Regions from separate parts of the Streptomyces sp. NPDC034099 genome, predicted to be linked through region 1. Evidence: predicted binding sites of a transcription regulator. Region 1 holds the regulator's gene; each other region holds the start of a gene.
The links. The regulator HrcA, encoded in region 1, represses chaperone genes, less so after heat shock. The targets are predictions, from matches to a motif close to TTNGCACTCNGNNNNNCNGAGTGCNAA.
Positions count from the first base shown of each region.

Region 2: groL (chaperonin GroEL) is a predicted target of HrcA. The motif match lies at 1,243-1,269, and genes of this name have one in related genera.
Region 3: groES (co-chaperone GroES) is a predicted target of HrcA. The motif match lies at 1,042-1,068, and genes of this name have one in related genera.

Region 1 covers NZ_JBVISR010000002.1:333,661-335,924, reverse strand. The annotation lists gene ACZ56V_RS06595 (MBL fold metallo-hydrolase) at 1-314, opposite strand, end outside; gene hrcA (heat-inducible transcriptional repressor HrcA) at 464-1,480, shown strand; gene dnaJ (molecular chaperone DnaJ) at 1,481-2,264, shown strand, end outside.
Region 2 covers NZ_JBVISR010000011.1:164,959-167,222, reverse strand. The annotation lists gene groL (chaperonin GroEL) at 1-1,080, opposite strand, end outside; gene ACZ56V_RS29010 (cold-shock protein) at 1,407-1,610, opposite strand; gene ACZ56V_RS29005 (MoaD/ThiS family protein) at 2,030-2,264, opposite strand, start outside.
Region 3 covers NZ_JBVISR010000001.1:684,175-686,438, reverse strand. The annotation lists gene ACZ56V_RS03120 (polysaccharide deacetylase family protein) at 1-146, shown strand, start outside; gene ACZ56V_RS03115 (polysaccharide deacetylase family protein) at 143-880, shown strand; gene groES (co-chaperone GroES) at 1,215-1,523, shown strand; gene groL (chaperonin GroEL) at 1,657-2,264, shown strand, end outside.

The sequences.
Region 1 (2,264 bases):
CCCTGTCCGCCGGGCGCGAACAACGCGTGGGTGCCCACCGCGCCGTACACCTCCGCGTCCGGGAAGGCCGCGGCGCCGAAGACGTGGTCGAAGTGCGGGTGGGTCAGCGCGAGATGTGTCACACGGCGGCCGGCCAGCCACCGCGCCGCCTCGTGCAGCCGGGCGCCCTCGTCCAGGCTCGACCCCGCGTCCACCATCAGCGCCGCGTCCGCGCCGAGGACCAGCCCCGCCGTGCAGTCCCATCCCGGCAGCCGGCACCGCCCCACTCCGTCCGCCAGCCGCTCCCAGCCCAGCTCTTCCCAAGTCACCGTCACGGCGACGACGCTAACGGCTTGGTCCCGGCCTTGCCGGGGGCGTACCCCACGGCCGTACACTGGGCCGGGGAAGTCTGGCACTCGCGAGCCATGAGTGCCAGGACAGACAGGCCGGAAACGGGCGGACGGACAGCTGGAGGTGCGCGCCGATGCTCAGTGAACGCAGGCTGAAGGTGCTGCGCGCCATCGTCCAGGACTACGTCGGCACCGAGGAACCGGTCGGTTCCAAGGCCCTCACCGAGCGGCACAACCTCGGCGTCTCCCCGGCCACCGTGCGCAACGACATGGCGGCCCTGGAGGACGAGGGGTTCATCGCCCAGCCGCACACCAGCGCCGGGCGCATCCCGACCGACAAGGGCTACCGGCTCTTCGTCGACAAGCTGGCCGGCGTCAAGCCGATGACCGCGCCCGAGCGGCGTGCCATCCAGAACTTCCTGGAGGGCGCCGTCGACCTCGACGACGTGGTGGCCCGCACGGTGCGGCTGCTCGCGCAGCTCACCCGGCAGGTCGCCGTGGTGCAGTACCCGTCGCTGACCCGTTCGACGGTGCGGCACGTGGAGCTGCTCTCGCTCGCGCCCGCGCGGCTGATGCTGGTGCTCATCACGGACACCGGCCGGGTCGAGCAGCGGATGGTCGACTGCCCGGCGCCGTTCGGCGAGGCGTCGCTGGCCGATCTGCGGGCGCGGCTCAACAGCCGGGTCGCGGGGCGCCGTTTCACGGATGTGCCGTCTCTGGTGGAAGATCTGCCGGAGGCCTTCGAGGCCGAGGATCGCGGTACGGTCTCCACCGTGCTCTCCACTCTCCTGGAGACGCTGGTCGAGGAGAACGAGGAGCGGCTGATGATCGGCGGCACCGCCAATCTGACCCGCTTCGGGCACGACTTCCCCTTGGTGATCCGGCCGGTGCTGGAGGCACTGGAGGAGCAGGTCGTGCTCCTCAAGCTGCTCGGCGAGGCGAAGGATCCGGGCGTGACCGTACGGATCGGTCATGAGAACGCCCACGAGGGACTCAACTCAACGTCCGTCGTGTCGGTCGGCTACGGTTCGGGCGGCGAGGCGGTTGCCAAGCTCGGCGTGGTCGGACCGACCCGCATGGACTACCCGGGAACGATGGGAGCGGTACGCGCAGTGGCACGGTACGTCGGACAGATCCTGGCGGAGTCGTAGGTGGCCACGGACTACTACGCCGTACTCGGCGTGCGCCGCGACGCTTCCCAGGACGAGATCAAGAAGGCGTTCCGGAGGCTCGCCCGCGAGCTGCACCCGGACGTCAACCCCGATCCGAAGACCCAGGAGCGGTTCAAGGAGATCAACGCCGCCTACGAGGTGCTGTCGGACCCGCAGAAGAAGCAGGTCTACGACCTCGGCGGCGACCCCCTCTCGCAGGCCGCCGGCGGTGGTGCGGGCGGCTTCGGCGCGGGTGGCTTCGGGAACTTCTCGGACATCATGGACGCGTTCTTCGGTACGGCGTCGCAGCGCGGGCCGCGCTCGCGCACCCGCCGGGGCCAGGACGCGATGATCCGCATCGAGGTGGAGCTGGACGAGGCCGCGTTCGGCACGACCAAGGACATCCAGGTCGACACCGCGGTCGTCTGCAACACCTGCAACGGCGAGGGCGCGGCGCCCGGCACCTCGGCCCAGACGTGTGACATGTGCCGCGGCCGCGGTGAGGTCTCGCAGGTCACCCGGTCCTTCCTGGGCCAGGTCATGACCTCGCGCCCCTGCCCGCAGTGCCAGGGCTTCGGCACCGTGGTCCCGACCCCGTGCCCGGAGTGCGCCGGCGACGGCCGGGTCCGCTCCCGGCGCACCCTGACCGTGAAGATCCCGGCCGGTGTCGACAACGGCACCCGGATCCAGCTCGCGGGCGAGGGCGAGGTCGGCCCCGGCGGCGGTCCCGCCGGTGACCTGTACGTCGAGATCCACGAGTTGCCGCACTCGACCTTCCAGCGCC
Region 2 (2,264 bases), on a different contig from region 1:
GCGGTCGTAGTCCGAGTCGCTGTTCTCGATCTCGGCGCGGATCTGGTTGACGCGGCCCTGGACCTGGTCGGCCGAGCCGGCGCCGTCCACGATCGTGGTCTCGTCCTTGGTGATGACGACCTTGCGCGCGCTGCCCAGCAGGTCCAGCGTGGCGTTCTCCAGCTTGAGGCCGACCTCCTCGGAGATGACCTCGCCGCCCGTGAGGATGGCGATGTCGCCGAGCATGGCCTTGCGGCGGTCGCCGAAGCCCGGGGCCTTGACGGCGACGGACTTGAAGGTGCCGCGGATCTTGTTGACGACCAGGGTCGACAGGGCCTCGCCCTCGACGTCCTCGGCGATGATCAGCAGCGGCTTGCCCGACTGCATGACCTTCTCCAGGAGCGGCAGCAGGTCCTTGACGTTGCCGATCTTGGAGTTGGCGATCAGGATGTACGGGTCGTCGAGCGACGCCTCCATACGCTCCATGTCGGTGGCGAAGTACGCCGAGATGTAGCCCTTGTCGAAGCGCATACCCTCGGTGAGCTCCAGCTCCAGACCGAAGGTCTGGGACTCCTCGACGGTGATGACGCCTTCCTTGCCGACCTTGTCCATGGCCTCGGCGATCAGCTCGCCGATCTGGGTGTCGGCGGCGGAGATGGAGGCCGTGGAGGCGATCTGCTCCTTGGTCTCGACGTCCTTGGCCTGCTCCAGCAGGGCGGCGGAGACGGCCTCGACGGCCTTCTCGATGCCGCGCTTCAGGGCCATCGGGTTGGCGCCGGCCGCGACGTTGCGCAGGCCTTCCTTGACCAGGGCCTGGGCGAGAACGGTCGCGGTGGTCGTACCGTCACCGGCGACGTCGTCCGTCTTCTTGGCGACTTCCTTGACCAGCTCGGCGCCGATCTTCTCGTACGGGTCCTCGAGCTCGATCTCCTTGGCGATGGAGACACCATCGTTGGTGATCGTGGGGGCGCCCCACTTCTTCTCGAGGACGACGTTGCGGCCCTTGGGGCCGAGCGTCACCTTGACGGCGTCCGCGAGCTGGTTCATGCCGCGCTCGAGGCCGCGCCGTGCCTCCTCGTCGAACGCGATGATCTTGGCCATGTGAAGTGGTCCCTCCAGGACTGGGGGTGATTCCTTCGGACCGCGCCCGCGCCCGCGACGGACGGCTCGCCTGCCGTGTGGTTCCTTCCCCACCCGGCCTGCGGGCCTCACCGACCCGGTCCTTCGTTGTCACTCTCACCTTCAGAGTGCTAACGCCAATGATTAGCACTCGGCATGGTCGAGTGCAAGCGCCCCTCGGGGATCGGGCCCGGCCGTCAGCCACCCGCGAACACGGACCCGGCGGGCGTCCGGGCAGGCCGAAGGGCCCGTACCCAGTGGGTACGGGCCCTTCGGATGAAGACCGGGTGCTGTGGTGGCCGCGCGTCTCAGGCGCTGAGGCGAACCATGTCGGCCTGCGGGCCCTTCTGACCCTGCGAGATCTCGAACTCGACCCGCTGGCCTTCTTCGAGGGTGCGGTAGCCGTCCATCTGAATCGCGCTGTAGTGGACGAAAACATCCGCACCACCGTCGACCGCGATGAAGCCGTACCCCTTCTCCGCGTTGAACCACTTGACGGTGCCCTGAGCCATGCCTAACTCCCCTATTACTGGCCCTTGCACAGATCCGCACTTCGCGAACCCGGGTCAGACCTCGCCCCCTCACGACTGGGGGCGTGCGCCGGAACGCGTCGACCGCGGCTGAATGTATCTGTCCAACTGCCGTCTGCAACAGGTCAATCGGACGAGAAATCTGGACGCGCCCGGTCCGGAATGTGGCGAGAATTCGCCTGAATTCGGGTCAAGTCGGGTCACGCAAAGGGAACAAAAGCCGCAGAATACGCTCGCACTTTGGCTGCTTCTTGTCGGGCGGGCGGCAGGAATTAACGGTTCCCGTTGTGCTGATCGGGAGCGCGTTCCCCAACTCTACCGCGCTCAACCACATGGAATTGCCCCCTCCGTTTCTCTTACGGAGAGGGCAATACGCACTACAAGGTGTATCTGCGTCCGCTTCAGCCGCCGGCGACCGCCGGGATGATCGAGACGCCCGCGCCGTCCGGCGTCGCGGTCTGGAGACCCTGCTCGAAGCGGACGTCGTCGTCGTTGACGTAGACGTTGACGAAGCGGCGCAGCTTGCCCTGGTCGTCCAGCACGCGGGCGGCGATGCCGGTGTGGTTCTTCTCCAGGTCGGAGATGACCTCCCCGAGGTTGGCGCCGTCGGCACTCACCTCGGCCTTGCCGCCGGTG
Region 3 (2,264 bases), on a different contig from region 1:
AGGACCTGCACCCCGGCGACATCGTCCTCACCCACTTCCGGGGCACCGACGACTGGGACGGCACGATGACCGACATGGTCCGCCGCTTCCTGGACCGGATCACCGCCGACGGGTACGCGGTGGCCCGCCTGGAGGACTACCTGTGAGGCGAGGGCGGTTCCGGCCGGCCGGCGCCGCCCTGGCCGCCCTGCTGCTCCCACTCGCCGCCTGCGACCGGCTCGCCGCCCCCGCCGAACACGCGGCGGCGGCCGGGGACCCCGCCCAGGACGCCGACCAGGGGCGGCGGCTGCCCCCGGTCGTGGACCACGTCCGCACCGACGACCCGGTCGTCTTCCTCACCTACGACGACAGCGCCGAGCGCGACCCCGCCTTCGCCGGCCTGGTCCGCGAACGGCGCCTCCCGGTCACCCTGTTCCTCACCGACACCGTCGCCGGACCGGCCTACGGCGACTTCGCCCGGCTGCGCCTGTTCGGCGCGAGCCTGCAGAACCACACCCTCGACCACCGCTCCCTGCGCGGCCTGCCGCATGCCGGGCAGCGCGCCGAGATCTGCGGCCAGCAGACCAAGCTCAGGTCGCGCTTCGGCGTCCGCGCCCACCTCTTCCGCCCGCCGCACGGCACGTACGACACCACGACCCTGCGCGCCGCCGCCGACTGCGGGATCACGGCCCTGGTCCTGTGGCGCGCCACCCTCGACGCCGAGGGCGCCCTCGCCTACGCCCGCGGCGACCACCGCCTCCACCCCGGCGACATCATCGCCGTCGACCCGGACCACCCGACGGCCACGAACCTGGCGGCACGCACGGAACGCCTGGTGAGGACGATCGAGGAGCAGGGCCTCAGGGTGGGCGATCTGGAGGACTACGTCTCACCTCCTTGAGGCCGGTCCGCATCATCCAGCCCGTCCGGCGCTTGAGGACGAGGCCGTCCAGGCCGAAGAGCGGGGGTCTGGGGGCGGCAGCCCGCAGCGACGCCCACACCCACGCAGGGTGCGAAACCAACCGGCGTTCACACGAAAACCCGGCCGACGCGCCGCCGGCATTGGCACTCCGCTTGACCGAGTGCTAATCGCGGTCATAGTCTCAGGTCTGGCACTCCCCACCGGAGAGTGCCAACACAGCGACGGGCAGGTCCGGCACCCGCGACGACGGATCGACCTGGTCGCCACCTCAGACAGTTAACCCCGTGAGATCTCCGAAGGGGGAGGTCGGATCGTGACGACCGCCAGCTCCAAGGTTGCCATCAAGCCGCTCGAGGACCGCATCGTGGTCCAGCCGCTCGACGCAGAGCAGACCACGGCTTCGGGCCTGGTCATTCCGGACACCGCCAAGGAGAAGCCCCAGGAGGGCGTCGTCCTGGCCGTGGGCCCGGGCCGCTTCGAGGACGGCAACCGTCTTCCGCTCGACGTCAGCGTCGGCGACGTCGTGCTCTACAGCAAGTACGGCGGCACCGAGGTGAAGTACAACGGCGAGGAGTACCTCGTCCTCTCGGCCCGCGACGTGCTCGCGATCGTCGAGAAGTAGAAGTAGCTCCTTACTTCACCGAAGCACCTTGCTTTCCAGCTGCGCCCCTGGCTCCCGCGACCATAAAAAGCCGGGCGTCGGGGGCGCAGTTGCCGTATAACCCCAAGATTTCCGGAAGAGGGCTCACGCTCCCATGGCGAAGATCCTGAAGTTCGACGAGGACGCCCGTCGCGCCCTCGAGCGCGGCGTCAACAAGCTCGCCGACACCGTGAAGGTGACGATCGGCCCCAAGGGCCGCAACGTCGTCATCGACAAGAAGTTCGGCGCCCCCACCATCACCAACGACGGCGTCACCATCGCCCGCGAGGTCGAGGTCGAGGACCCGTACGAGAACCTCGGCGCCCAGCTGGTGAAGGAGGTGGCGACCAAGACCAACGACATCGCGGGTGACGGCACCACCACCGCCACCGTGCTCGCCCAGGCGCTCGTGCGCGAGGGCCTGAAGAACGTCGCCGCCGGTGCCTCCCCGGCGCTGCTGAAGAAGGGCATCGACGCGGCCGTCGCCGCCGTGTCGGAAGACCTTCTCGCCACCGCCCGTCCGATCGACGAGAAGTCCGACATCGCCGCCGTGGCCGCGCTGTCCGCCCAGGACCAGCAGGTCGGCGAGCTGATCGCCGAGGCGATGGACAAGGTCGGCAAGGACGGTGTCATCACCGTCGAGGAGTCCAACACCTTCGGTCTGGAGCTGGACTTCACCGAGGGCATGGCCTTCGACAAGGGCTACCTGTCGCCGTACTTCGT